Regions from separate parts of the Lactobacillus helveticus genome, predicted to be linked through region 2. Evidence: predicted binding sites of a transcription regulator. Region 2 holds the regulator's gene; the other holds the start of a gene.

Region 1 (15,849 bases), 600 kb from region 2:
CATTGTGGAACAAAGCATACATAGTATCGTCACCACAAACGTAGCGTTATGAATGTAATGGTTGTCTGAAATTCTAAATGTCCAAATCTTGTTGATCTTCATATCACTCTTGCGGATTTGCAAAATTTCTTCTGAAGCAGGACCATTATTGTATTTATTGTGATTAGCTAAAACATAAATGTAATTAGATGAAGAACCTAATGATTGACCGTGACCTAATTTAATGTATGGACTTACTTTAATATTCTTAGCATATGACTTAAAAGTGCTCCACTTCATAGTGGTTAAGTTTTGTGTAGCATATTTACTCTTTAAAGCATTTAAATTATATGAAACTAAGTGTCCATATTGACTATTGCTGCTTGTAAATAATGAAGTAGTGAAGATGCCATTATTAACTGTCATATCTTCAGGAATTACACCAACTTGGCCCATTACATCCCCAGCTTGCCGTACCCTAAACTCAAAAATCTAGGTTGGAATAAACAGGTTCTAAGAGTCAAGCCATTGCTCTTAAATGTGTTGCTGGTAGTTTCTGAACGGTATCCATATGCACGATTCCAGTTTCTAGATGAACCTTTTGAACCACCATTCCAAGTAGAAGTAGTCTTAAAGGCCTTCTTTGGAGTAACACTTGGAGAAGCCATATCGCCATCATGAACATCGATATCAACTTCTGCCTTTGCCTTGCCATAACTATAAGTTACCTTGCCTGGGTTAGTACTTACATATTTTCTAGAAACATGCACCTTGTTAGGATTAAATGCTGTACCGTGTGCATCTGTAGCATAGTTAATAGCATCTCTAGTTGGGAAACTATAGCTGCTGTTCTTAACTAAACTTACTTCGTTAGCAACAGAAATTTGGTTGCGAGCGAAGAACTTTTCACTTACCCAACCAACGTTTCGACCATCAACAATGATCTTCCCCCCTTTCTTAGTTGATCTAGATTCTTTTGATTGAATTTGACCATGCTTAAAATATTTGGTTGAAGTAAATTTGCCACTTGGGCCTTTACTTGAAACATTGTGATAGATTGCATAATTACCATTACCTGCTATTTTAGTAACAGCCTTGCCATAGCTTTTAGCTTGAACAGTACTTGCTTGACCATTAATAGTCAATAAACTTCCAGCAAGCAATAAACCAGCTAAAATCAACTTTTTATTGTTTTTAATTCATTTTTTCTCCTTAAAAACAATATATGCACATATCATAGCACCAATTTATCAAAAATGGACCGTTATTTATTAAAAACAAATTAATATAAGGGCACGCTAATGACATTGCTATATAATGAAAAAGTACAAAATTTTTATAGGAGTGTTTTTATGGTCGAATCACAAAACAATTCCAAAAAGATGATGTGGACTACTCTGGCAATGATGGCTTTCTCCACTGTTTGGGGATTTGGTAACGTTGTCAATGGGTATGTCTACTTTGACGGAACAAAGGTCATCTTTAGTTGGATAGTCATGTTTCTTCTCTACTTTGTTCCCTACGCACTTATGGTTGGTGAATTAGGTGCTACATTTAAGAATGCCGAAGGTGGGGTTTCATCTTGGGTAAACGCCACAATGGGTGCAAAATGGGCTTATTACGCTGGTTGGACTTCTTGGGCTTGCCACGTAGTATATATCTCAAGCAAAGGTACCGGTGGCCTGAGAGCAATGGCTTGGGGCATTTTTGGCAACACTAGATGGTATGACAGTTTGCCTACTGCTTGGACTCAATTTGCAACCTTGGTTATATTCTTATTCTTCTGCTGGGTAGCCAGTCGCGGAATTCCCGTATTAAAAGGATTGGCTACTGTTGCGGGATCGTCGATGTTCATCATGTCAATCTTATTTATTATCATGATGTTTGCTGCTCCAGCCATTAACCCAGGAGCAGACTTTTACCACATTGATCTTAATTGGAAGAATTTAATGCCAACTTTCAATGTCAAATACTTTACTTCTCTTTCGATTTTAGTATTTGCCGTTGGTGGTTGTGAAAAGATTTCTCCTTATGTTAATAAGGTTAAGGATCCATCCAAGAACTTCCCTAAGGCAATGATGGCATTAGCAATCATGGTTATGGTATCAGCAATTTTAGGTACCTTTGCTATGGCATTGATGTTTGATCCAAAGGTCGTTAATGCCAATTTGAATGAATACATTTCCAATGGTGCTTACATGGCCTTTCAAAAATTGGGCGAATACTATCACGTTGGTGGCTTATTCATGTACATCTATTCATGGTGTAATGTGATTGGTCAATTCTCAACTTTAGTAATTAGTATTGATGCACCACTTAGAATGCTTTTGGGAAGCAAAGAGGCAAAAGAATTTATCCCTAAAGGCTTATTCAAGCTTAACAAGCATGGTGCCTACATTAATGGTATTTGGATGATTGTTGTTTTATCAGGTGGTTTAATTGCTATTCAAGCATTTGTTCCTAACGCACAAGCTGTAATGGCTCAATTAGTTAAGTTAAACTCAACTACTATGCCACTTCGTTACCTTTGGGTATTTGCAGCTTACATTGCTTTGAGAAAGCATCAAAAATCATTTGAAACTACTTATCAAATGACCAAATATCAAGGCTTAGCATATACCGCGGGTATTTGGTGTTTCTTAGTTACTGCAGCATGCTGTATTTTCGGTATTTATTCACCAGATCCATTTACTTTAATGCTTAACATTTTGCCACCAATCATTTTAATTGCATTGGGATTGATTCTTCCTGGTATTAAAAAATATCAAGAAGCAAAGGCCAATTAAGGTATAGATGTATAGATATATTAAAAAGACCGTTGACAGCGGTCTTTTTTTATTTTTTAATTTCATTTAGATTAAAAATGAGGTGGAAAAATATGACATTACCTTTTAAAACTGTTGCAGTTGACATGGACGGAACATTCTTAGATGACCGTAAGCAATTCAATCATGAACAATTTGATCAAATACTTACAGAATTAGAGAAAAGAAACGTCCATTTCATTGTAGCTTCTGGACGTCCGTACACCAGATTAAAACAAGACTTTGGCGATTTTGCGGAACGCATGGATTTTGTTTCATTGAACGGTTCTATGCTTGTTGTTAATGGTGAAACTGTTGCTTCTTACCCATTAAAGCGTGAAACTGCACTTAGTCTGCTCAAAGAGGTCAGTGATAAATATGGCAAAGTAGCTCCTATGGTCTTTGAAACTGATGTAGCATACTTTCATAGAGCAATTCCTAAGACTGAACGTGACTTTTTAGCATACTTTGCTGGACAAAGCGCAGTCGTTGATCACTGGGAAGATTTGCCTAAAAAAGATATCTTGCAAATCACTTTTAGTTTAGACAATTCTAAAGCTCCAGAAATTGAAAAAGAATTCAATGCAAACCATGAACAAAAGATTTCTGCATTTGGATCCGCCAATACTGCTATTGATACTAACGTGTATGGCATTAACAAGGGTGCTGGTTTAAAACATCTATTAGCCAAATTAAACTTAACCGGTGACGATCTAATCGCATTTGGTGATGGCGGTAATGATATTGCCATGCTTGATTTTGCCAAATACTCATATGCTATGGCCAATGGGATGCCAATTGTTAAAAAGCACGCTAAATATATTGCACCAGCTAATACTGAAAATGGAGTTTTCAGAGTACTGCAAAAATACTTAGATGCTGATAAATAGATAACACAAAAAGGCAATGAACTTAAACGTTCATTGCCCTTTTTAATGAATAAATTATTTAGTTAACTTTTCTGTACTTTCAAGTAATTCAGCACGTTGAGCTAAATTCATGTAAAGTCTATTGTTTGAAACAGCAATACCTTCAATTTCACGACCAGTGTGGAATTGATAAGTATCCTTAACTTCACCATCACGAGCAATCTTAGCAATTACATCGTTAAATGCAAGATAGAAGTTGTCATTCTTAGGATCATATGCAAAACCTTGAGTATAAGTATTTGAAACAATACCAGTCTTAGTTGCACCTAACATAGTTGGGTACCAGTTATCACCTTTACGGTTGAATTTCCAGTATTCAGTTTGGTCTTTTTGCTTATTGTAAAGAGTAGTGTACATCTTATGATCATCTACAACGACACCATTATGGAAGTAACGACCTTCTGAGTCACTACCATTCCAGCATTTAAATGTCCAAATCTTGTTAATGCACATATCACTCTTACGGATTTGAAGTAATTCTTCTGATCTGTTGCTCTTATATGATGTCTTGTTATCATAGTTAACTACATAAATATACTTATCAGTTGCACCCATAGCTTGACCGTGGCCGATTGGAATATATGGACTTACCTTAATGTTCTTAACGTAAGAATTAAACTCCTTTTGAGACATATCAAGCAAGTATTGACCATTAAATGCATTAGTTAAATGGTTCAAATTATAGCCAACGATGTGACCATTAGAAATCTTAGTGCTGCTGAGCAAACTACTGTAAAGCCAACCATCTGACATGGCAATACCTTCTGGAATATGACCTACACGATTAATGTAATCGTCGTCTTTAATATCTCTAGCAACGCTAAGCAAAACTGGTTGGAAGTAGCGAGTCTTGAAAGTCATATTACTGTTATCAGTAGTGTAACTATGCTTTGACTTATCTGGAGCAAAGTCGGTCTTAGTTACATAGTTAGAAGAACTACCGTAGTAAGTCTTCCAAGACTTCAAATCACCACTAAATGGCTTGGCTTGCACGCTATCTGCATCAGCTACACCTTCTTTGGTGCTCTTTCTTACAGTAACCTTAACAGTGGCCTTAGCACTACCATAGCTATACTTCACTTTATAAGTGCCAGGTTCGGAACAATCAATTGCATCTTCAGAAATTGTAATATCTTGAGTTGGAATTACAGTTCCCATGTGGTTAGTTACGTAACTAACAGCATCTTCTGGAGCAAAATCAGAATGACTATTTCTTACTAAGCTTACGGTCTTAGGTACAGCAATTTTATTTCTAGTAAACCAGTTTTGGTTAACATATCCTACCTTACGGCCATTAACATAAATACGCCAATAAGTACCATGTTGGGTTTTAATTCGTTGATCTGATTGAATATGAGCATATTGATAATCACTAGCACTGGCAAGTTTCTTTACAGGCTTACCATTCTTAATGCTCTTATAAACACCATAATTTCTGTTACTACCTACTTTAACCATCAAATCGTAAGAAGTACTGGTTTGAACTGGTTCTTTTTTATCGGTTGAACTATCTTTAGTCTTGTCTGCTTTAGCAGTTGTCTTAGAATTAGTAGCAAAAACAGGATTAGAATAACCCATTAATAAACCAACACTAAGTGCAACAGCTGATGTTGCAGTTAAAATCTTATTCTTATACTTCAAGCTTGTCCTCCTACAATATTACAACAGTAATCTACATTATATATTATAATATATAAATAATATTCTCAATTATAATATATAAATAATATTCTCAAAAATACAATTTGAATACACGTAGATCTCTTTATTTGACACTTTTATTACGAAGTGATTTAATTAGCACAGTACTTAAAAGAGTGCTAATTTAATTAAGAAATAAATTTAGGAGGCAAACATATGCTAGTACCTACAGTTATTGAACAAACTGCTCGTGGCGAACGCGCTTACGACATTTACTCACGCTTATTAAAAGATAGAATTATTATGTTGAGCGGCGAAATTAACGATCAAATGGCTAACTCAATTATTGCTCAATTGCTTTTCCTTGATGCACAAGACAACACTAAGGATATTTCACTTTACATCAACTCACCAGGTGGTGTTATTACTTCTGGCCTTGCAATCATGGATACTATGAACTTCATTAAGTCAGACGTATCAACTATTGCAATTGGTATGGCTGCTTCAATGGCTTCTATTCTTTTGACTAGTGGTACTAAGGGCAAGCGTTTTGCATTGCCTAACTCAACTGTCCTTATCCACCAACCTTTAGGTGGTGCTCAAGGTCAACAAACTGACATCCAAATTGCAGCTAACGAAATTTTAAAAAGTCGTAAGAAGATTAACGAAATCTTACACGAAACCACTGGTCAACCATTAGAAAAGATCCAAAAGGATACTGAACGTGATAACTACTTAACTGCTGAAGAAGCTAAGGAATATGGTTTGATCGATGAAATTATGGTTAACAAGAAGTAATCATTAATTATATTTAAAAAAGAGGATTTGCATTTTGCAAATCCTCTTTTTCTATTCTTTTAAAGTTTCAGCTAATTCATGTAGCTTTTTAAATCGGTGATTAACACCAGATTTTGAAATTGGTCCGTCTGGAATTTGGTCCGCTACCTCTTTTAAAGTTAGTTCTGGATGAGCTAATCTAAAACGTGCTAAAATCTGTAGTTTTTCTGGTAAGCTGTCAATTCCCTTTTCTTTTTGAATCAACTGAATATCTTCAACCTGCTTGGCTGAAGCCGAAGCTGTTTTTTTCATATTAGCTGTATCGCAATTGACCAAACGATTAACTGAGTTGCGCATATCACGCATAATTCGTAAATCTTCAAAATTGAGCATAGCATTTAATGCACCCACCACATGCAAAAAATCACCAATCTTAGCTGCTTCTTTAAGATAAACGATATAGCCTCGCCGACGTTTAGTCATCTTAGCATTCAAATAAAAATACTCATTCATTAACTTAGCTAAATCTTCATTATGATCTTCATAAGTTGAATAAATTTCTAAGTGATATCTACTAGTTTCAGGGTTATTAACACTGCCGCCAGCTAAAAATGCGCCTCTAAGATACGACATCGCACCTTCACTGGATTTCATAATCCTTTGAGGAATTCTGGTAACCAATCCTTTAGCTGGATCCCAAATATTTAAATTTTCTAATATCTTTTGCACATCGCGATTAAGCCGAACCAAATATTGGTTATTCTTTTTTAATTTCATCTTACGAGAAACAATTAACAATGGTTCAATTCCATATGCCACTTTAATTAATTTGAAAATTCGACGTGCAATAGCGGGATTTTCTGTAGTGATATCTAAACTAAATTGATGATCATGAAGATTTAAAACTCCATTCATCCGCAAAAAAGCAGCTAACTCCGCTTTAGCATGTTCCGGATGCACCTCAAGCGAAGTTAGCTCCTTTTTGACTTCACTAGCATAACTAGCCATTATTTTCCTTCATTCTTTTACGTGACATTGCCTCAAATGCCAAATTCATTATTTCTTTTGCTACTTTTTCTCCATCATGAAAGACCAAGCCGTGACGTTGATCAATAAAATCATCAGTAATTACTCGACACTCTTGTGCTCTTAATCCATTAAAATCATTCTTAACCGGTTCAAGATAAGCATCATAATCTTCAGGATGGAACTTGCTCATATCAATTTTTGCCCCGTTGACCAAAGCTGTGTTGATATAATTTCCTCCTAAATGACGATTGATCACTTCAACGTGTTCTGCATCGCTAAAGTGATCCGTTTCTCCACGTTGAGTCATGATATTGCAAATATAAATTACTTCAGCTTCAGTTTCTCGAACTGCTTCACCTAAGTTAGAAATCATTAAATTAGGCAAAATCGAAGTGAATAAACTGCCGGGCCCTAATACTACAGCATCTGCCTGCATAATTGAAGCCAATACTGGCAAAACAGCTTTAGGCGTAGCTTTTGAATTAGTATCAGTTACCCAAACACGTTTAATTCGTTTGTCTTTAGATGTGATTTCTGTTTCTCCTGCTTCTGTTGTCCCATCCACAAATTCAGCATTTAAAGTTAAAGGCTCATTAGAAGCGGGGAATACATGGCCGTCTACTTTCATCATTTTAGATAAAGATTGAACAGCATCAAAAATATTGCCCTGCATTTCATTTAATGCGGCGATAATCAAATTACCAATGGCATGGCCCGAGAAGAATGCATCAGATGAATCAAAACGATATTGGAAAATATCTTTTTCTTCTTGTGGCAAATCACTCAAAGAAACCAACACGTTTCTAATATCACCTGGTGGAACAACGTTTATAAAATTCCGAATAGAACCAGATGAACCACCATCATCGGATACTGTAACAATGGCAGTAATTTCCGCATTTTGATCTTTCAGCGCATTCAAAATAACTGGTAAGCCAGTACCACCACCGATAACTACTACCCGCGGACGTCTACCTTTAATTACGCGCACAATTCGCGTTTCTCCATATGACATCGCGATATACCTACTTTCTAATGTAGCGACTTACCTCACGGTGAGTAATATCGACTGGATATTTTTTAGATAAGTCACGAGCAAGTTGTTGTGCAATTGATACGCTACGATGTTGACCACCAGTGCAACCAATTGCAATTGTTAATTTTTCTTTTCCTTCTTTAATATAACCAGGAATGGCAGTTTCCAATAAATCCAATAATTTTTGGTAGAAAACCTGCGTCTCTTTCTTATTCATTACATAATCAAAGACACGCTTATCTAATCCTGTAAATGGGCGCAACTCTGGAATATAAAATGGATTAGGCAAAAAACGCACATCCATTACAATATCCGCATCAATTGGCATGCCATATTTAAAACCGAATGACATTACTTCAATTGAAAATGGTTGACGCTTGCGATCACTAAACGTATTAATTAACTTCTGTTTTAAATCTTTAGTTGATAAATTAGACGTATTAATGATGTAATTTGAACGATTCTTTATTGGCATCAAAATACGACGTTCTTCTTGAATGCCATCTAATAGACGTCCCTTGCCATTATTAGCTAACGGTGGAAGTCGTCTAGTTTCTTTATAACGTGCCACTAATACATCATCTGAGGCATCCAAGAATAGAATGGTTGCTTGAACGTTGCCATTATCTTCTAGTGAATTTACCTCATCTAATAAATCTGTATAAAAAGTTTTAACACGTAAATCAATTACTACTGCTACCTTGTGGAAGTCGTTTGAATTATAATCCCAAAAACTTCCCAATAATGTTGGTGGCAAGTTATCAACTACGAAGTAGCCCATATCTTCTAAATCATGAGCCACAACAGTCTTACCTGCCCCACTCATTCCTGTAACAATTAATAATTGTTTCTTATCATCAGCCATTGTTGACCCTCCTTCTGTAAATTATATCATACCGGGTGTTCTATTATAGTGCAAAAAAAGAGACCATCATGGCCTCTTTTTCATAATTATTAACGGTGCATAAATGCAACGACTATTTCGTTGATACCAAATACCAACAACCAAAATGCAACTAACCATACTAAGCTTAATGCCGCAAAAAGTGGGTTAAAGATCAAGAAAATAGCAATAACTAAACTTAAGATATTCAAAACTAAGTTAAAGATAAAGTAACCTGTTGAAAAGTCACGCAAGTGCCATGAAAAGGCAATTCCGACAGCTGAGTCAACAAAGAACCAAATTGCAAATAAATATGCAATAATTAATCCACCAATATCATATGAGCATAAGAATAAAATACCCACGATGATATCTAAGATACCTGAAATAAGTGCTACCCAACTACGTGCAAAGAAAGCACGGAAACGTGAATAACCAGCTAGCCATACTAAACCTTGCAAAATTGACAAAATACCAAAGATTAGCACAAATGCGTGCAATCCCTTAGCTGGATGTCTAAGTAGCAAAAAAGCAACAACAACCATTAATACACCAGCGATAAAGGCGCCCCAATCGAAGCCGCGATTATCTCTAGAACTTGAAAAAATGTCCATTATTCGTCCTCCTTGGTGCCTATTTTACACTTATTCAAGGACAGAAACACTTACACTCTACTTTTTATTTTTCTGCATCCCTAGTTAATTTAGTATCACGCTTTAAAACCGGCTTTAAATATTGACCAGTATAGCTCTCTTTTACCTCAGCTATTTCTTCAGGCGTTCCTGTAGCAACAACATTGCCGCCACCTTCACCGCCTTCAGGTCCTAAATCAATAATCCAATCGGCATTTTTAATCACGTCTAAATTATGTTCAATTACTAAAACGGTATTTCCTTCATCAACTAAACGCTGCAGAACTTCAAGCAAACGTTTAATGTCGTCAGCATGCAAACCTGTCGTTGGTTCATCCAAAATATAGAAATTCTTACCAGTTGACAGTTTTTGCAACTCTGCCGCTAACTTCATTCTTTGGGCTTCTCCACCAGATAAAGTTGTAGCAGATTGACCTAATTTAACATAGCCTAACCCTACATCGACAATGGTTTGCAGTTTACGTGCAATTTTAGGAATATTTTCAAAGAACTTGCATGCTTCATTAATTGTCATATCAAGCACTTGAGCAATATTCTTTTCACGATAAGTTACTTCCAAAGTTTCTGAATTATAACGGTTGCCGTGACAAACCTCACATGGAACATACACATCTGGCAAGAAGTTCATTTCGATCTTAATAATTCCGTCACCATGACATGCTTCGCACCGGCCGCCTTTAACGTTAAATGAAAAACGTGCTTTAGTATAGCCTCTCATCTTAGCTTCATTTGTTTGGGCAAAGAGCGTACGAATATCATCAAATACACTGGTATAAGTAGCTGGGTTACTGCGTGGAGTACGTCCAATAGGACTTTGATCAATATCGATTATTTTTTCAATATTCTTATACCCACGAATCGACTTATATTTGCCTGGCTTAGTTGAATTATGATTTAATTTCTGAGCCAATGCTCGCTTCAAAATCATGTTAACCAGGGTTGATTTACCTGAACCTGAAACACCACTAACTACGATAAATTTTCCTAAAGGAAAATCAACGTTGATATTCTTCAAGTTGTTTTCTTGTGCACCAGTAATAGTGATCTTCTTACCATTGCCCTTACGACGCTTCAATGGAACAGGAACAAATTTTTTACCAGACAAATATTGCCCAGTTAATGATTTAGGATTCTTTTCTACTTCTTCTGGCGTACCTTGAGCCATTACCTTACCACCATATACACCGGCACCTGGTCCCATATCAATCAGATAATCGGCTTGACGCATGGTCTCATTATCATGTTCAACCACAATCAAGGAGTTACCTAAGTCCCGCATTCTCTTAAGTGAAGCAATTAATCGATCATTATCACGTTGATGAAGTCCAATTGAAGGCTCATCTAAAACATACATAACTCCTGACAAGTTAGAACCAATTTGTGTAGCCAAACGAATACGTTGAGCTTCCCCACCAGATAAAGTATTAGCAGAACGAGAAAGAGTTAAATAATCTAATCCTACACTATCCAAGAATGAAAGACGATCACATACTTCTTTCAAAATCGGCTTAGCAATCACAGTTTCTTGTTCGCTTAATTTGACGCTCTTAAAGAAATCCAAAGATTTACTAATTGAAAGTTCAGAAGCTTCAGCGATATCCTTACCCATCACTTTTACAGCCAGAGCTTTTTCATTCAATCGTTTACCGTGACAAGTTGAACAAGTCAGTTCTGTCATATACTTGCCCATTACATCACGCATGAATTTAGACATTGGATGCTTATAACGTCTTTCGACATTATCCATTACTCCTTCAAATGGCTGGGTTGTATCATTGACGCCAAAATCACCGGTAACATGGAATTTAACCGGCTTAGTTGAACCGTGAAGAATTGTCTCTCTTTGCTTTTTAGTCAATTTATTAAAAGGCTTATCCATTGGAATATCGAGTGCTGCACAGGCTTGCTCCAACATTTCAGTATAATAATTGGACGTCTTCCAAGGAGCTAATGCACCTTCTGCTAAAGTTTTACTCTTATCAGGCACAACCAAATCTTCATCAACTGCTAAATTCATCCCTAATCCATCACAATCAGGACAAGCACCAAATGGCGCATTAAATGAGAAGAGTCTTGGTTCCATTTCTCCTACTGTAAAGCCACACTTAGGACAAGCGTAATATTCGGAAAAGTTAAGCATCTCGTCGCCAATGACATCAACATTCATGTAGCCATCGGATAAACGAAGTGCTGATTCAATTGAGTCAAACAAACGAGATTTAATGCTGTCTTTCATGATCAAGCGATCTACCACAATATCAATGTTATGACGCTTATTTTTAGCTAAATTAAATTCTTCGCCAATTTCATGCATCTCGCCATCGACAATAACACGGACATAGCCTGCACGCTGTACTCGCTTAAAAACATCCTTATGTTCACCACGTTTAGCTCGAATAACGGGGGCTAATAATTGAATTTTCGTTCTTTCTGGTAAAGCCATGATGCGATCTACCATTTGATCAACTGATTGTCGTTCAATTAAAGTTCCATCATTAGGACAAATAGGATGACCTACACGAGCCCACAAAAGACGCAAATAGTCATTGATTTCCGTTACCGTTCCTACAGTTGAACGCGGATTATGTGAGGTAGTTTTTTGATCAATTGAAATAGCAGGATTTAATCCATCAATTGAATCAACATCTGGCTTATCCATTTGACCCAAGAATTGTCTAGCATAACTAGAAAGTGATTGCACATAACGCCTTCTACCTTCGGCATATAAGGTATCAAAGGCTAAAGAACTCTTACCAGATCCCGATAGACCAGTAACTACTACTAATTTATTTTTAGGAATAGTTACATCGATATCTTTTAAATTATGTTCTCGTGCACCACGAATAACGATCTTATCATTTACCATTAAAAGCTTTCCCCTTTTTTGTCTTTGGTTTTCTAGATGACTTTTGTAAATCGATAATAGCATCCCGCAAGTTAGCCGCTTCTTCAAAGTCGAGCTTCTTAGCAGCCTCTTTCATCTGTTCTTGCAGATTCTTAATCATCGTCTTCTTTTGACTAGCAGTTAATTCATCGAAGTTCAAATCAGCAAAGCTATCAGATTTCTTATCCTTATCACCACTTGATGGCTTAGTAATAGATATTACATCCTGAACAGGTTTGATGATTGTCTTAGGTGTAATTCCATGTTCTTTGTTAAACTCTTCTTGGATCTTACGCCGTCTCTTAGTTGCATTGATCGCAGCTCCCATAGAATCAGTAATTGTATCTGCATACATGATTACCTCACCATTTGCATTACGAGCCGCACGTCCCATTGTTTGAACTAATGGACGATATGCACGCAGGAAACCTTCTTTATCCGCATCCAAGATAGCTACGAGTGAAACTTCTGGCACATCTATACCTTCACGCAGCAAATTGATTCCAATTAACACATCAAATTTACCTAAACGTAAATCACGAAGAATTTTCATTCGCTCTAAAGTTTTAATATCAGAGTGCAGATATTGCACCTTAATACCTAAATCTTTTAGATAATCAGTCAGATCTTCTGCCATCTTTTTAGTCAAAGTTGTAACAAATACCCGTTCATTGCGATCTATTCGTTTATTAATTTCTCCAACTAGATCATCAATTTGCCCTTCAATTGGTCTTACCTCAATTTTTGGATCCAGCAATCCTGTTGGTCGAATAATCTGTTCTACTTTATGATTAGTTCGCTCTAATTCATAATCACCCGGTGTGGCAGAAACATAAAGTATTTGATGAACATGCTTTTCAAATTCAGATAACTTAAGCGGGCGGTTATCAAGAGCTGAAGGTAAACGGAAACCATAATCAATCAAAGTTTGCTTACGATTACGGTCACCATTGTACATTGCACGAATTTCAGGCATAGTCGCATGGGATTCATCAATTAAAGTCAAGAAATCATCTGGGAAGAAATCGAGCAAGGTATAAGGCGGCTCACCAGCTTTTCTGCCTTCCATATGACGAGAATAATTTTCAATTCCATTGGTATAACCAACTTCACTCATCATTTCCATATCATATGTAGTACGTTGTTTAATTCTTTCAGCCTCTAGAAGTTTGCCTTCATCTTCAAACTTCTTTACCTGAACCTTCATTTCCTTAGAAATCGCCTTAAGCGCACGACGCAACTGCTCATCATTAGTCATAAAATGGGTAGCTGGGAATAAAGAAATGCTTTCTCTTTCACCAATTACTTCTCCAGTCAAAGAGTCAATTTCAACAATGCGATCAATTTCATCCCCGAAAAATTCAATCCGATAAGCATGATTAGAATTGCCAGCTGGAAAAATTTCTACAACATCCCCACGAACGCGGAAACGTCCTCGTTGAAAATCGATGTCGTTACGATCATACTGCAAATTTACTAAATCACGTAATAACACATTACGATCATATTCTTGACCTTCATGAATCATCAGAACGCTGCGAGCATATTCCTTTGGATCACCCAAACCATAGATTGACGAAACAGAAGCAACAACAATTACGTCATTACGCTCCATTAAAGCTGATGTAGTGGCGTGGCGCAACTGATCAATTTCATCATTGATAGCTGAATCCTTTTCGATATAAGTATCAGATTGCGGAACATAAGCTTCTGGTTGGTAGTAATCGTAGTAAGATACAAAATACTCAACAGCATTATGAGGAAAGAAGCTTTTAAACTCACCATAAAGTTGACCCACTAAAGTTTTGTTATGCGTAATTACTAAAGTAGGTTTATTCAAGTTAGCAATAATGTTGGCCATAGTAAAAGTTTTCCCAGTACCAGTGGCACCCTCTAGAATTTGTTCTTTATAGCCTTTTTTAAAGCCGGCCGTCAATTTATCAATAGCCTGCTCTTGGTCCCCTGCTGGCTTAAACTTAGACACTAATTCAAATTTGCGATCTTTTTGTCGTGTAATCATGCTTTCCTCCTCATGAAAAAAGTTGGACCAAATTGTCCAACTTTCTAATTAGTATTTATATTTTACTACCACGAACGTGTTTTCGCACGAAATATGCCCATTTTATTTAAGAAGTTCAGCTAAAGCTGCTTGGTAATCTTGTGCAGCCTTTTCTGCAGTTGCAATATCCTTCTTATTTACACCAACATAAGCCTTAATAACTGGTTCAGTACCTGATGGACGAAGAGCAACCCAGGTTTCATCATCTAAGAAATATTTCAAAACGTTAGATTCTGGGAAGCCTTCAAGTGGTGTTACATTGCAATTTTCAATAGTTTCTTTCTTTAAGAAATCTTGAATCTTGTTAACTTTAACGCCATTGATTTCACTTAAGTGTTCATTACGCAATTTACTCATAAGTTCAGCCATCTTCTTTTGACCGCCGATACCTGGCATTTCGATAGCCTTGGTAATTTCGTAAGCTACGCCGTACTTATTCCAGATTTCTTGCAAGCCATCAAAAACAGTCATGCCCTTAGAAGCATAGTAACTAGCAACTTCGGCAAACATCAATGCACCTTGCATAGCATCCTTGTCTCTAGCAAATGGTTTGAACAAGTAGCCATAGCTTTCTTCAAAACCCATCAGGAACTTGGCATCGCCAGCCTTCTTCATACGGTCAACTTCTTCACCAATGTACTTGAAACCAGTCAAAACGTGCTTAGTCTTAATGCCAAAGTCTTCTGCAATCTTGAATGGCAAAGCACTTGAAACAACTGAAGTAACGATTTCATAATCACTAGTCAACTTGCCGCTTTCCTTCATATGAACAAGCAAGTAGTAAGCCATCAACGTAGCAATTTGATTACCAGTCAAAACTTGGAAATCACCGTCAGATTTTCTTACGGCTGCACCCATTCTGTCAGCATCTGGGTCGGTAGCAATAATTACGTTAGCTTTGACTTTATCAGCTAATTTAAAGCCTGGTTCAAAAACATCACGATATTCTGGGTTAGGCTTGATTGTAGTTGGAAATTCTGGATCAATAATTGATTGAATAGGAACAGGAATCACATTATCAAATCCACCTTGTCTAAATGCACGATCATAAAGCATCTTACCTGTACCATGAAGTGGGGTATAAATAATCTTTAACTTATCAGCATTTGCCTTAACCATTTCTGGGTCGACAGTTACTTGCTTTAATTCTTGCAAATAATCTTCATCAATGTCTT
Region 2 (15,849 bases):
AACATTTTTCAATAACTGGCTAACTCAAGTTAAAAAAAGCAAATTAGTATTATTAGATAAATAAAACGAGGTATACATTATGTCTACAATTTATAATTCAGTTACAGAACTTATCGGCAACACTACATTACTTAAGTTGAATCGCGTTGTACCTGACGACGCGGCAGATGTCTATGTAAAGTTGAAATTTGAAAACCCAGCTGGTTCAATTAAAGACAGAATTGCTTTAGCTATGATCGAAAAAGCTGAACGTGAAGGCAACTTAAAGCCAGGTGGCACAATTGTAGAACCTACTTCAGGCATTTAGCCATGGTTGCTGCAGCCATTATTATTGTTATGCCAGAAACTATGAGCGTTGAGCGTCGTAAATTAATGAAGGGCTATGGTGCTGAACTCATTTTGACACCAGGTGCAGACGGTATGAAAGGTTCAATTGCTAAGGCCGAAGAATTAGTTAAAGAAAAAGGCTACTTCATGCCAATGCAATTTGAAAATACAGAAAATCCTAATATTCATGAATTAACTACTGGTCCAGAAATTATTGCCGCAATGAATGGTATCAGCAAATCCGTTGATGCCTTTGTTGCTGGTGTTGGTACTGGTGGTACTTTATCAGGAATTGGACATGCACTTAGGCGTGAAAATCCATCCACTAAGATATTTGCACTTGAGCCAACTGAATCTCCACTCTTAAAAGATGGAAAAACAAGTAAACATGGTATCCAAGGTATTGCCGCAGGTTTCATCCCTAAGAATTTAGATAAGGATATCTACGATGATATAATTACAGTTTCTACTGATGAAGCAATGGCTACAGCTCGTGAAGTAGCTAAAAACGAAGGCTTCTTACCTGGTATTTCAGCTGGTGCAAACATCCATGGTGCAATCGAAATTGCTAAAAAGTTAGGCAAGGGACATGCTGTGGTTACTGTAGTTCCAGACGGCGGTGATCGTTACCTTTCAACTGCATTATTTAATGCTTAAAACTTAATTTCTGTAAACAAATACTCCTAAGGAAATTTTCCTTAGGAGTATTATTTTTATTTCTGTTGATTGTGCACCAGTCAATGCTAGTACAACACTTTTAGTATAATAACCTTTACTAATTAGATCAATATTGAATTTATTTAAGCACCATGATATTGCACTAAGCTGTAAATATCAACATCAGGCAACTTTTCTCTACCCTTTAAATCAGGCAATTCAACGTAAAATGCAGCACCTACAAGCTTACCACCAAGATTTTCAATTAATTCCTTAGAAGCTCTTAAAGTACCTGCAGTAGCCATTAAATCGTCACAGAGAACAACTCTTTGGCCAGGCTTAATTGCATCTTTATGCATTTCAAGGCTATTTGAACCGTATTCCAAGTCATATGAAGCACGTTCAACTTCTCTTGGCAACTTATGTGGCTTTCTTGCTGGAACAAAACCTAAGCCTAACTCAGTTGCAACAGGACAGCCTACAATAAAGCCACGTGCTTCAGGACCTACGATTACATCTGCCTTTCTACTCTTTGCATATTTTGCCAATTCATGAGTAGCAGCACGATACAATTCACCATCTTGCAAAATAGGTGTAATATCGCGAAAGACAATTCCCTTATTAGGAAAGTCCTTAACACTTGCAATATATTTACTAAAATCAATCGCCATAAGAAGAAAAACCTCCATAATTCTGTGCGTTTGTATTCAAACACTTTTGACTTGTATATTTTACCAAAGATTTGTTATAAAAGCACTGAAATCTTGATATTTATCTATCTTTTTACCAAATTATTAACATATGTAATTAATTTTTGAGTAGGCATCGTTCTTAGTTGATTAATAAATTTAATTTGTGAACTCGTTGCCATTAAATATTTAGAAGCTGTCAATGGTTGCTTCTTTGGATTAGACTCACCAACTAATTTTTGATCGTCTAATTTAACAAAACCTAATTCAAAGAATACTCGCAAAATAAACAATACACTATCATAATCCAAACCTAGATATGGTGCTACAGTGCGATAGTCTTCAGGCTTTAATGCTGGATGGGCATAAATATACTTTAACACTTTTCCGAAATAACTCTTTGCTGGAATTTGTTCAACAGGTAACTGATCTAATAAAAAGCGTAAATAAATTTGTTGATAATCTTTTTCTAAAGCTGCATTTAATTCCACTTGATTGCGAGGCACATCAAGCAAAGCTACTGTTTCACCCGATTGATCATAATCTTTAACCAAGCTAATTTTATCATCATCAATTTGAAGGCGATTCTTAACAATTGGAATATTCTTTTTGTCAAAAAGCAAATAACGATCTGCAAAGCCCATGACAAATTTCTCTTGTCTTAAATCAATTACTGATGTTGGCACAGCTAATTTTGGGGATGCAAAAGCTATTCCTTCCATGATGCCTTGCAAAGATACTTGTTTGCGATAAGTATTCAAAGAGAGAGTAACAAAGATTTTTGAAATAAATGGTAACAAATTATTATTCAAATAATCCTTATTAAATCCCACAATTGCCAAATTGCCGTCTTTTTTATTAGCTGTTAATTTAACATGATTCTTATCTTTTCCTATTTTGAAAAAGTGTGTAATAGTTGGATCCGAAATACTAAAAATTGGCTGCGGATCACCAGTACCAAATGGTCCCACTTGATTAATTTGAGCCAAAGTTTGAGGTGATAAGTCATGCATAGGCAATTCCATATCGTACTCTTTAGTCTCTAAACCACCGTCAACATGAAAATCGGCTTCAAACTTTTCCCGTAGGTCATTTACTTTATCTTCTTCCATGGATAAACCACAAGCAAAATCATGACCTCCAAATTTGGTCAATAGACTTTCTTTTAACGGATTAAGAGCATCAAATAAGTTAAAACCACTGAATGAACGACCTGATCCCTTAATCTCCCCTTCATCGTTTTTAGTTAAAACAATTGTTGGTTTATGCAGTTTTTCCACTATCTTGTTAGCAACAAGCCCCAAAACTCCTTCATGAAAATCAGGATCATATAAAACTAAAGTATTTTGCTTTTGCCAACTATTTTCACGAACTAATTCCATGCAGCAATCGTAAACCTCAGTAGTTAGCTCTTTACGCTTATTATTTAAGTCTTCAATCTGATCTGCGATCTTCTGTGCCTCAAGATCATCATCACTAAGCAAAAGCTCTACTGCCAGATTAGCATTAGCCAAACGTCCAACAGCATTAAGTCTAGGAGCAATATTAAAGCCTACATCTGTCTCATTAATCGTTTCTAGCGTTAAACCGGCATTTTTGATAAGCGCTCTTAAGCCCGGTCGTTCGGTTTGATTAAGAACATCTAACCCACGTTTTACAATAATATGACCTTCACCAGTAACTTTAACCATGTCACCAATAGTACCGATCATTGCTAAATCTAGCAATTCTGGTACAGGATCCTGCATAAGCTCACGACAAATCGTATAAGCTACACCTGCACCACAATAATCATCAAAAGGATATTCTTGACCAGGATAATTACAGTGAACAATTGCATAAGCATCTGGCTTATTTTCTTGAAAAGTATGGTGATCCGTAATAATAGTATCAACGCCATGTCCTTTAGCGTATTCAACTTCTTCAATCCCCGTTACACCATTATCTACGGTAATAATTAACTTTGTGCCATCAGCTACTATATCCTTGTAGCGATCAAGATTAGGGCCATATCCGTCTTTAAAGCGATCTGGTATAAAGTAATGAACATCCGCACCCAAAATGCTTAAGGCTTCAGTCATAATTGTAGTAGCAGTAATCCCATCAGCATCATAATCACCATAAATAGTAATTTTTTCACCATTATCGATCGCTTGATTAATCCGATCAACAGCTTTGTCCATATCATGCATCAAAGCCGGATCAGCTAAGTTTTCTTCGGTCGCATTAAACCAAAAATCCAATTTTTCATCAGTATTAATACCACGTAACGCAAAAAGCCGTGCTGAAATAGGGCTAAGTTGATACTTTTCTACTAAATCTGGCGCTAATTCTTCAGCTGTTCTTTGTTGCCACTTCATTACTTAAAAAACACCTTACATTTCATAAAAAATTAAAAGGCACTCACAACTGAGTGTCTTTATTGAAAAATCTAATTCTTATTTTAACGCAAATTTTGTCTGCATAAAAGTTCGGGGATCTTATTTCATTTTAAAGACCCGCAGGTTATCAGCGGTTGCTTTTTCTGTTTTGATCAAATTTCCGCGAATAGCCCAACGATTGGCACCCCCATCGGCACAGGTAATTAAAGTTACTATTTTCTTCTTAGTATTATTAACTAACCAAACAGCTGATGGATCAACAACCTTTTTCATATAAATTCGGTAAACATAAACCTTCTTTAAATTAGTAAGGTAAATTAATTCACCTTTTTTGACATCTTCTAGTGGTGAAAAGAGAATTCCTTTAGCAGTCATATAGTGACCAGCTAGCGGATAATTGCCTTCTCCCATTTTTTGATCTGCACGCATCGTACCGCCACCAGTAGACATAGCATCATCTGACATCCCTAACATTACAGGTAAATGCATGTTTACATCAGAGATAGCTAAAGCGCCAATGGCACCCGATGTCTTTTTTATTTGCGATCTTGTAGCTTGGGCCATATCCATCGACTTTACTTTGCTAAAATCATACATCCCTTTTTTACGTTGATTCTTTTCAACTTCTTTTTTAGTCAAGCTAGTTAAAGTCGATTGCTGGTTATGACTAATCATGTGATTGCTAATTTGTTTATTGGAGATTAGAACCACACCAACAATTAGCAAAATAACCGCAAGAATTCTAATGACGATTGTACTAACACTGGTTTTACGTTTATTTTTTGCCATTTTTACTTACCTTTAATATCGTCGTCATTCATCTTAAGTACAGCCATAAAGGCATCTTGAGGTATTTCTACCCTACCAACTGCCTTCATCCGTTTCTTACCACGCTTCTGCTTTTCCAAAAGCTTAGCACGACGATCTGGGTCACCAGTATGAATCTTCCAAGTAACATCCTTACGGTATGGCTTAATAGTTGCACGAGAAATAATTTTGGCACCAATAGCACCCTGGATATCTACTTCAAAGTTTTGACGTGGAATCAACTTCTTAAGCATAGAAGTCATTTGACGTGCACGATCTTGTGCTTCCGATCTATGAGCAATGAAACTTAAAGCATCAATTGGTTCCTTGTTAAGCAAAATATCAATCTTAACCAAATCAGTTGGACGGTATCCGGTAATTTCATAATCAAGAGAAGCATAACCCTTAGTTGAAGACTTCAAGTCATCAAAGAAGTCAAAAATAATTTCAGCCAATGGCATATTGTAAATTACATTAACACGATACTTATCAAGATAATCCATAGTGACAAATTCACCACGTTTGCGTTGGCATAATTCCATTACTGGACCAACGAAGTCATTCGGTACCATGATTTCTGCTTTAACATAAGGCTCTTGTACTTCTTGATATTCACCTGCATCTGGTAAATCAGATGGGTTATCAATTACCTTTGTAGACCCATCATTCATAATTGCATGATAGTCAACACTTGGAGCAGTCATGATCAAGCCCAGATCAAATTCTTGCTCAAGTCTTTCTTGCACAACATCCATATGAAGCAACCCTAAGAAACCACAACGGAATCCAAATCCTAACGCAGTTGAAGTTTCAGGTTCGAATTCCAAAGCTGCATCGTTTAATTGCAGTTTTTGCAAGGCTTCTTTTAAATCATCATAATCTCGGTTATCAACTGGGTACATACCGGAATAAACCATTGGTGGAATCTGACGATAACCTTCAAGTGGTTCTTCAGTTGGATTAGTTGCATCAGTAATAGTATCACCAACACGAGTTTCACGAACTGATTTAATATTGGCAGTGATATAACCTACATCCCCAGCAATTAAAAGATCCTTCTTAACTGGATGAGGGCTTGAAACACCTACTTCGGTTACTTCATATTCCTTACCCGTGTTCATAATTTTAATTCTATCGCCAGGCTTAACCACACCATCTTCAATTTTGACAGACATAACTACACCACGATAATCATCGTACTTGGAGTCAAAAATTAAGGCTTTAAGTGGCGCTGTAATATCGCCAGATGGTGCAGGAATATCCTTGACCACCTTTTCCAACATATCTTCAATGCCTTGACCAGTCTTACCTGAAACTTCAGCAGCTTCTGAAGCATCTAACCCCAACATTTCTTCAATTTCTTCCTTAGTTTTAGGAATATCTGCAGAAGGCAAATCGATCTTATTAATGACAGGTAAAATCTCCAAATCATCATCGATGGCTAAATAAGTATTGGCCAAAGTCTGGGCTTGTACACCTTGAGAAGCATCAACAACCATTAAAGCACCTTCACAGGCTGCTAGTGATCTTGACACTTCGTAAGAGAAGTCTACGTGTCCTGGTGTATCAATCAAGTGGAAAATGTAATCTTCTCCATCCTTAGCATGATATTTAACTTCAACAGAGTTCATCTTAATAGTAATACCACGTTGCCGTTCAAGTGGCATATCATCAAGCATTTGATTTTTAAGTTGGCGCTGACTTACTGTATCGGTTAATTCTAGAATTCTATCAGCGATCGTAGATTTACCATGGTCAATATGGGCAACTATGGCAAAATTACGAATATGATTTTGATAATCTTTTAATTTTTCTAAATCCATAAATTTATTCACCCTTTACTATCCCTAATATTATAGCAAAGGTCCCTAATCTTATAAAACGAATAGGTGTACAAAAATCAAATCTATTATATAGTAAATTTAGTGAGATTATATTATGAAGGTCAAATTTGAAAAGGGTTGTAAATCATTTTTAAAAAAACATTCCCATATGCAAAAAATAGCTAAACAAAAAATTTCAACCGCCATTGAAAAAGAAACTAATACTGGTATGACTAAAGTAAAATTAGCAATCAGAAATGAAGTCAATGGTTTACCATGTTACGAGTTTAGATTGAATTTAGGAAAAATAGGTTCTGTTAGAATTGCATTTACTGTTTATAATGATTTAGCTACTATATATTTCATTAATCAGATTTACAAAAATCTACCTTTACCGCAGAGGTTCAACGAATATTAGCCTAAAACAAAAATGACATTGCGAAATGCAATGTCATTTATTTTAATCTTCGCCACTTAATTTATCTTTAAGTCGTTCAAAGAATCCTTTTTCTTTTGGTGTAATATCTCCACCACCATCATGAACAAAGTCAATTAAATCTTGCTTTTGCTTTTCATTAATATGCTTTGGAATAACGATATTAACTGTAACGATTTGATCACCATTACCATTTCCACGAAGATATGGTACACCTTGACCACGAAGGGTAAATTTCTTATTCGGTTGAGTACCAGCTGGGATAGTTAACTTTTGGTCGCCATGAACAGTCTTAACAGTAATCTCATCCCCCAATGTAGCTTGAGCAAATGAAATTGGAACATCCGTATAAATATTTTGTCCACGACGTTGGAAAACCTTAGATGGTTTAATTCTGTAATTAATATACAAATCACCGTAAGGTCCGCCATTTACACCGGCTTCACCTTGACCTTGATAACGAAGCTGTTGACCATTATCAATACCTGCAGGAATATCAACTTCAATAGTATTTTTACCTTCAACAGTACCTTTACCGCCACAAGTCTTACATGGGTGTTCAATGATCACACCACGACCATGACATTTATCACAAATAGTTTGACGGCGAATCATTCCTAACATGGATTGTTGAGTAACAGTCATATAACCTGTACCATGACATTTATCACAGGTAATTGGATGAGTACCCTTTTCACAACCATTACCACCACAAGTACCACAAGTTTCGCTGCGAGTATAGCTTACTTGTGTCTTCTTGCCTTTAATTGCGTCCATAAAGTCAATAGTCAAAGTATAATCTAAATCTTGGCCACGCTGTGGTGCAGTTGGATCTACCCTTTGTTGTCTACCTTGACCAAAGATATCACCAAAAATATCGCTAAAATCACCAAAACCAGAAGTATCAAATCCGGCACCGCCAAAGCCTTGGCCAGCGCCACCAAAACCACCTTGGCCATTTACACCAGCGGAGCCAAATTGGTCATATTGTGCACGTTTTTGTTTATCATGCAAAACTTCATAAGCTTCGTTAACTTGTTTATATTTTTCTTCAGCACCAGGTTCATGGTTCAAATCTGGGTGATATTTTTTAGCTAACTTTCTATATGCCTTACTAATTTCTTGGTCACTGGCGTTACGATCTACGCCAAGCACTTTATAATAATCTTCTTGTGCCATTAATTGAACTCCTTATATTTTCAAAAGAAAAGAACTACTCAATGGGTAGTTCTTTTCTCCTTTTGTTTAATTATAAACCCATTACTTGTTTGGATCTACCTTGTGGAATTCACCATCTTGGGCACCACCATTGTTACCACCTTGTGGGCCATTTTGTGGACCTTGAGGACCTGCTTGTGGGCCAGCTTGACCTGCAGCACCTTGTGCTCCACCATTTTGTTGGTAAAGCTTAACTGCCAAATCTTGAGCAGCCTTTGACAAAGCATCCTTCTTTTCCTTCATTTCGTCCAAGTTGTTGTCCTTTTGTGCCTTCTTCAAAGCTTCAAGGGCATCTTCAACTGGCTTACGGTCACTATCAGAAAGCTTATCCTTAGTATCCTTCAAAGTCTTGTCAGTAGTAAAGATTAATTGGTCGACTTCATTTCTCAGGTCAACTTCTTCTTTACGTTTCTTGTCTTCTTCGGCATGTTCTTCAGCGTCTTTTTGCATACGCTTGATTTCTTCATCTGACAAACCGGAGGAACTCTTAATGGTAATCTTTTGTTCTTTGCCAGTACCCATATCCTTAGCAGATACGTTTACGATACCGTTCTTGTCGATATCGAAGGTAACTTGAATTTGAGGAACACCACGTGGTGCTGGTGGAATATCAGTTAATTCAAAGCGGCCAAGAGTCTTATCATCGGCAGCCATTGGACGTTCACCTTGTAATACGTGAATATCTACAGCTGGTTGATTATCTGCAGCAGTTGAGAAGATTTGGCTCTTTGAAGTTGGAATAGTAGTGTTTCTGTCGATTAACTTAGTGAAGACACCACCCATGGTTTCAATACCAAGTGACAATGGAGTAACATCAAGCAAAACGATATCCTTAACATCACCTGAGATAACACCACCTTGGATAGCTGCACCCAAAGCAACAGCTTCATCAGGGTTGATTGAGTGGTCAGGTTCTTTACCAGCCCATTCTTTAACAGCCTTTTGAACTGCAGGGATACGAGTTGATCCACCGTTTAAGATAACCTTATCGATATCATTTACAGTTAAACCTGCATCCTTTAATGCATTATCAAATGGAACCTTAGTCTTTTCAACTAAATCACTAGTCAATTCATCAAACTTAGCACGAGTAAGGTCAGCTTCAAGGTGCAATGGACCAGCTTCACCAGCAGAAATGAATGGAAGTGAAATATGAGTTGAAGATACACCTGATAAGTCTTTCTTAGCCTTTTCAGCAGCATCCTTTAAACGTTGCATAGCCATCTTATCCTTAGATAAGTCAACGCCATTTTCATCCTTAAAGTTCTTGATTAACCAATCCATGATACGGTTATCAAAGTCATCACCACCAAGGTGAGTATCACCGTTAGTTGATAATACTTGGAAGACACCGTCACCTAATTGAAGAACGGAAACATCGAAAGTACCACCACCAAGGTCGTAAACTAAAACCTTTTCATCTTGGTCTTTGTTTAAACCAAAGGCTAAAGCTGAAGCAGTAGGTTCATTGATAATTCTTTGTACATTCAAACCAGCGATCTTACCAGCATCCTTAGTAGCTTGACGTTGTGCATCGTTAAAGTAAGCAGGAACAGTAATAACTGCATCGGTTACCTTTTCACCTAAGTAATCTTCTGAGAACTTCTTGATGTATTGCAAAATGAATGCAGAAATTTCTTGTGGTGTGTATTCCTTGTCACCAACTTTAACCTTGTAATCAGCTTCACCCATGTGACGCTTAATTGAAACAATAGTGTTAGGGTTAGTAATAGCTTGACGCTTAGCTACTTCACCAATTTGAATTTCTCCATCTTTAAAAGCTACTACAGATGGGGTAGTACGGTTACCTTCTGGGTTAGTAATAATCTTTGGTTCTTTACCTTCAAGAACTGCAACTGCTGAGTTAGTAGTTCCGAGGTCAATACCAATAACTTTTGACATATATAAACTTCCTCTCCTATTGAGCAACTACAACCATTGCTGGTCTTAGTGTCCGATCTTTATATTGATATCCTTTTTGTAAAACCTGAACAACGTGATCTTTTTGATCATCATTTTCAGCTACCACAGTTTGAACAGCTTGATGCAATGTCGGATCAAATTTTACGTCTTCAGCTTCAATCTCAACGATCCCATGATCTTTTAATGCTTTAGTCAACGAATCAAGCGTCATCTTAACGCCTTTCTTCAATTGCTTAGATACATCATCATCGGCTTCTACGCTTAAAGCTCTTTCCAAATTGTCTACAGCAGGCAAAATATCTTTAGCTAAGCTTTGAGATTCATATTTAATAAGTTGAGCTCTCTCTTTTGAGTAGCGATTTTGCATATTTTGAATTTCTGCCTCGCTACGAAGATATTTATCTTCAAGCTCCTTATTTTTATCTTTTAAATCAGCTATTTCTTTAGCTAATTTTTCGTCATGATTATCTTTTTTGGCTTCCTTATCTTCAGTTGCCTTTTTCTTGGCAGCTTCAGGTGTTGAAGCAGTTTCTTTTTCATCTAAATTTTTTTCACTAGGAAACTTTTCTTTACTCACGGCTAACCTCCTCTATTATTGAAATTTACCGTAATAATCAAGCAACTTCTTGGCTAACTCATTTCTAAAGCATTCAAGAAGCCCTATCATTTGAGAATACGGCATATTCGTTGGCCCAAGTAAAGCTATTGTTCCTTTACCATGGGAGCCGACGCTATATTCAGCTGTCAGCAAACTATAATTTTTTAATAAATCATTTGGCAATTCAGATCCCAATTTTACCTTAACTGGATATTTTTCAGTTTTAGGATCAGCCTTAATATCCATCAAATTAGAAAACAAATTGTCTCGATCGATTAATTCATATAATGAACGAATATCATTTACATTGTTTTCAGATGTATTATTAAGCAAATTAATTTGCCCATCTACATACATTTGTTCACTAGCAGCATCTTTTAAAACATCTTCAACTAAACTAAATAATTCACTAGCATGATCACTGCCCAATTCATTCTTAGCAAGTTCACTTAATAATGAAACATTAATTTCTTTTAAGCTCTTGCCAACTAATTGGTCATTAATCATTCGTACTACTTTCTCAATTTCTTCACCATTAATATTATGTGGTAAAGCATAAACTTGATTTTGAACATTACCATCACTAGTAACCAGAATAGCCATCACTTGGCTAGAAGACAAAGGAACGATTCTAAAACCGGTGATTTTAACATCTCTACTCTCAGGTCCTTCAGCAAAAGCAGTATAATTAGTTAAATCGGATAAAATACGTGCTGCTTCCTGTACGATTTCATTCACTTGATGAAAGGGTCGATTCAATTGTGTTCCAATTGTGTTATAAATAGACTCTGGTAATTGAAGTGGCTCAACCAAATTATCAAGATAGTAACGATAGCCATCACTTGATGGAGTTCTACCACTAGAAGAGTGAGTCTTTTCAATTAATCCTCGCTCTTCTAACACTGCCATTTCATTACGAATAGTAGCGCTTGATACTTTAATTGGCAACTGCTTCATTACCGTCTTCGAGCCTACAGGCTCATGCGACTGTGCAAAGTCTGTAATAATTGTTTTTAAAATAAGCTCTTGACGTTCGGTCAACATAATAATCGCCCTCACTTTTTAGCACTCGTAATTCTAAGGTGCTAACAATTAATATGATACTATAAATTAGCAGAAAAGCAAGAGGAGTGCTAAAATTTATTAAAATTATTTATGAAACTAAAAAGCTGAAAAACTTAGTTTGATTTTTCTAAGTTTTTCAGCTTTTTAGTTATACATTACTTTGTGCTTCTTGAGCAAAATAATGTTTTATTTCTTTTTGGTCCTTCTCTAATTGTTTCTTTAATTCATCAAGACCGCTAAATTTAATTTCTCCTCTAGTGTATTTGTACCATTTGATTTTAATTGGTTGGTCATATATATCTTCTTTAAAATCAAAAATATGTGATTCGATAAAGATTTTTTCAGGCTGACCAATTGTAACATTATAGCCAACACTAGTCATAGATTCATACCATTTTCCATTAACTTGAGTCTTAGTCGCATATACTCCTATTTTTGGAATTACCTTGTGACTAGCCCAAACTAAATTAGCTGTCGGAAAGCCAAGTTTATGACCATTTCTTTTACCATGGCCAACAGTCCCGCTCATCACATAATGGTGACCCATTAATTGAAAAGCCAAGTCCATCTTGCCTTCTCTAATCGCTTGACGAATTTCAGTTGAACCTATTTTTTTACCATTAAACATCTGCTTAGGCATTACTACAATTTCAAATCTGCCTTTAGCAAATTTAGGCAAGTTTTTCATATTAGCAGTCTCTTTAGGACCGTAGGTATAATCAAACCCAGCTACTACCGTATCTGCGTTGAGTTTAATAATTACATTATCTACAAAGCTCTGTGCATCTATCTCGCTAAACTTTTTAGTAAATGGCATCACGGCTAGATAATCTACTCCTAATTCTGCCATTTTGTCTGCCTTTTCATCTAAAGTCTTTAAATACTTAAAATCTTTTTTATCGGCATATATTTCCTTGGGATGACGATCAAAAGTTAACACTACTAATGGTAATCTTTTTTGATCAGCAATTTCTTTAGCTTTATTTATTAAGCGTTGATGACCAAGGTGTACGCCGTCAAAAAAGCCTAAGGCAAGAATAGTTTTTGAAGATATGATATTTTCGCTAACTGGATAAGTTAAATGAATGATTTTCACAACTAATCCCTTCATTTCAGTTATTCATTTTGAAGCAACATTAAACTTGGGCGATATAATTTACCTTTCTTTTCATAAATCGCCTTGACTTTTTTATTGTACCTTAATGCAACCTTTTTAGCATCTATTTCTAACGAAATACCTGCACCGTTTTTTACTTTAAGCCATTTTCCCTCACTTAAATCAATTTGAGGATAGTCTTTAAAGAAAGCATCAATTGGCTGAATCAATTCTACCGCTTTTTCGGGATTGGCCTCAATTTCACTTAATTTAACTGCTTGAGAAATATCAAAACCAGAACTAGCTACTCTTCTTAAATAAGTCATCACTGCGGGACAGTTCATTTTTTCGCCTAAATCATTTACTAATGATCTGACATAAGTACCTTTACTACACTTAATTCGAAAATCAAATTTCTCTTGTCCTTCTGTTTCATTAAATACGGGTTTATCTGTCAAATCATATTGCAAAATATCAACTTTACGTTTAGGTCGTTCTACTGCAATTCCTTCTCGAGCATATTCATATAAATGCTTGCCGTTTACTTTTACTGCTGAATAAATTGGCGGTACTTGTTCGATTTCACCTAAAAATTCATTCATATGACTTTGAATATCATCGGAAGTAAAAGCTTGAGTTAGCTTAGTCTTTTTTAAAACTGTACCTGTTGAATCATAACTATCTGTAGCATACCCAAATAAACCACTACCAATATATTCTTTAGGTCTAGTATGCATAAGTTCAATTAACTTAGTTGCTTGTCCGATTGCGATAGGCAATACTCCGGTTACTTCGGGATCAAGTGTACCAGCGTGTCCAATTTTTCGAATATGCAAAGCTTTTCGCAAATGATATACTACATCAGCACTAGTCATCCCTTTGTCTTTATCAATAACTAAAATTCCATTTAACATAAATAATCCTTCTTTAATTCAAACGAAAAAAGCGCCTAAACGGCGCTTTTTTTATTTACTTGCCCGTTCAGCATCTTGCTTTTTAACTTCTGCAATTAAACGGTCAATTTTACTACCATATTTTACTGAATTGTCTCGTTTAAAAATTAATTCAGGGACCTTATAAACGGTTAAAGTTTGTCCTAGCGAATGACGCATCATTCCTTTAGCCTTTTCAAGTCCTTCTTGAACTTCTTTTTCTTTATTAGCATCTTCAGTTAAAAGACTGTAGTAAACAGTTGCATATGAAAGATCATTCGTGCATTCCACCGCAGTAATAGTTACCTCACTCAAACGGGGATCACGAATATTCTTTTGTAAAATTTTGGTTAACTCGCGAAGAATTTCTCCTTCTACACGACCAATTCTATGCTTCATGTTTGCCTCCTAAAAATAATTACTTAGGTTCAACTTGTTGCATTTCGTAAACTTCGAATTCGTCGCCAACTTTAATATCGTTGTAGTCCTTAATAGTTAAACCACAATCGTTACCTTGCTTAACTTCTTTGACGTCATCCTTAAATCTCTTAAGTGAAGCAATTTCACCATCGTATTTAACAATACCATCACGAATAACTCGAATCTTGGCATCATTCTTAACCAATCCCTTATCAACAAAGGAACCAGCAATGGTACCAACCTTAGATACCTTCCAAGTTTCACGAACAGTAAGGTTACCAATAACCTTTTCTTCGTAAGTTGGTTCAAGCATACCCTTCATGGCTGCAGTAACATCATCAATTGCCTTGTAGATGATACTGTACAAGCGAATGTCTACGCCTTCGGTTTCAGCTTGGCTCTTAGCAGTTGCAGTTGGACGAACATTAAATCCAATGATAAATGCGTTAGAAGCACCAGCCAAAGTTACATCTGATTCATTAATAGCACCTACGCCAGAGTGAATAATGTTTACACGAACACCTTCAACTTCAATCTTTTCAAGAGATTGTCGCAAAGCTTCAACGGAACCTTGAACATCTGCCTTTAAGACGATGTCAACTTCCTTCATGTTTTCCTTCTTCATAGTATCAAAGAGGTTATCAAGAGTAACATGTTGAACATTTTCACGAGATTTTTGCAAAGCTTGTTGTGCTCTAGCTTCACCAACTGAACGTGCTGTCTTTTCATCCTTAAATTCAACTAATTTATCAGCTGATTCAGGAACATCATTTAAACCAGTAATTTCAACTGGTTCAGATGGAGTAGCCTTCTTAACTTGACGACCACGATCGTTAGTCATAGTACGTACACGACCAAAGGTATCACCAACAACAATTGGATCACCAATATTTAATGTACCTTGTTGGATTAAAACGTCGGCTACAGGTCCACGACCACGTGACAAACGAGCTTCAATTACAGTACCAATTGCCATTTCAGTTGGGTTAGCCTTAAGTTCCATCATATCAGCTTGAAGCAAAATCATTTGCAATAAATCATCGACGTTTTGACCAGTCTTAGCTGAAATATTTACAAAGATAGTGTCACCACCGTAATCTTCAGGAATTAAATTATACTTCATTAATTCTTCAGTTACGTGTTGTGGGTTAGCACCTGGCTTATCCATCTTGTTAATAGCAACAATAATTGGAACATTAGCGCTTTTAGCGTGGTCAATAGCTTCAACAGTCTGTGGCATAACACCATCATCAGCTGCAACAACCAATACAACAATATCGGTAATTTCAGCACCACGTGCACGCATATTGGAGAATGCGGCATGTCCTGGAGTATCCAAGAAAGTAATCAAACGATCATCAAGACGAACTTGGTAAGCACCAATCTTCTGTGTAATACCACCAGCTTCATGAGCTGAAACATGGGTATGACGCAAACGGTCAAGCAAAGTAGTCTTACCATGGTCAACGTGACCCAT

The links. The regulator HrcA, encoded in region 2, represses chaperone genes, less so after heat shock. The targets are predictions, from matches to a motif close to TTAGCACTCNNNNNNNNNGAGTGCTAA.
Region 1: clpP (ATP-dependent Clp endopeptidase proteolytic subunit ClpP) is a predicted target of HrcA. The motif match lies at 5,510-5,536, and genes of this name have one in related genera.

What each region holds. Positions count from the first base shown of each region.
Region 1 covers NZ_CP151471.1:989,231-1,005,079, forward strand. The annotation lists partial or broken gene AADV52_RS05100 (hypothetical protein) at 1-1,178, opposite strand, end outside; gene AADV52_RS05105 (APC family permease) at 1,332-2,765, shown strand; gene AADV52_RS05110 (Cof-type HAD-IIB family hydrolase) at 2,858-3,673, shown strand; gene AADV52_RS05115 (SH3-like domain-containing protein) at 3,728-5,353, opposite strand; gene clpP (ATP-dependent Clp endopeptidase proteolytic subunit ClpP) at 5,570-6,151, shown strand; gene whiA (DNA-binding protein WhiA) at 6,203-7,138, opposite strand; gene yvcK (gluconeogenesis factor YvcK family protein) at 7,131-8,174, opposite strand; gene rapZ (RNase adapter RapZ) at 8,185-9,060, opposite strand; gene AADV52_RS05140 (HdeD family acid-resistance protein) at 9,150-9,692, opposite strand; gene uvrA (excinuclease ABC subunit UvrA) at 9,757-12,597, opposite strand; gene uvrB (excinuclease ABC subunit UvrB) at 12,587-14,635, opposite strand; gene AADV52_RS05155 (phospho-sugar mutase) at 14,738-15,849, opposite strand, start outside.
Region 2 covers NZ_CP151471.1:389,459-405,307, reverse strand. The annotation lists gene AADV52_RS02120 (homoserine O-succinyltransferase) at 1-64, shown strand, start outside; partial or broken gene cysK (cysteine synthase A) at 80-984, shown strand; gene AADV52_RS02110 (adenine phosphoribosyltransferase) at 1,128-1,655, opposite strand; gene recJ (single-stranded-DNA-specific exonuclease RecJ) at 1,760-4,033, opposite strand; gene AADV52_RS02100 (class A sortase) at 4,154-4,843, opposite strand; gene lepA (translation elongation factor 4) at 4,846-6,684, opposite strand; gene AADV52_RS02090 (hypothetical protein) at 6,800-7,102, shown strand; gene dnaJ (molecular chaperone DnaJ) at 7,145-8,299, opposite strand; gene dnaK (molecular chaperone DnaK) at 8,381-10,240, opposite strand; gene grpE (nucleotide exchange factor GrpE) at 10,257-10,838, opposite strand; gene hrcA (heat-inducible transcriptional repressor HrcA) at 10,854-11,903, opposite strand; gene ribF (riboflavin biosynthesis protein RibF) at 12,073-13,035, opposite strand; gene truB (tRNA pseudouridine(55) synthase TruB) at 13,041-13,934, opposite strand; gene AADV52_RS02055 (ribosome-binding factor A) at 13,986-14,351, opposite strand; gene infB (translation initiation factor IF-2) at 14,371-15,849, opposite strand, start outside.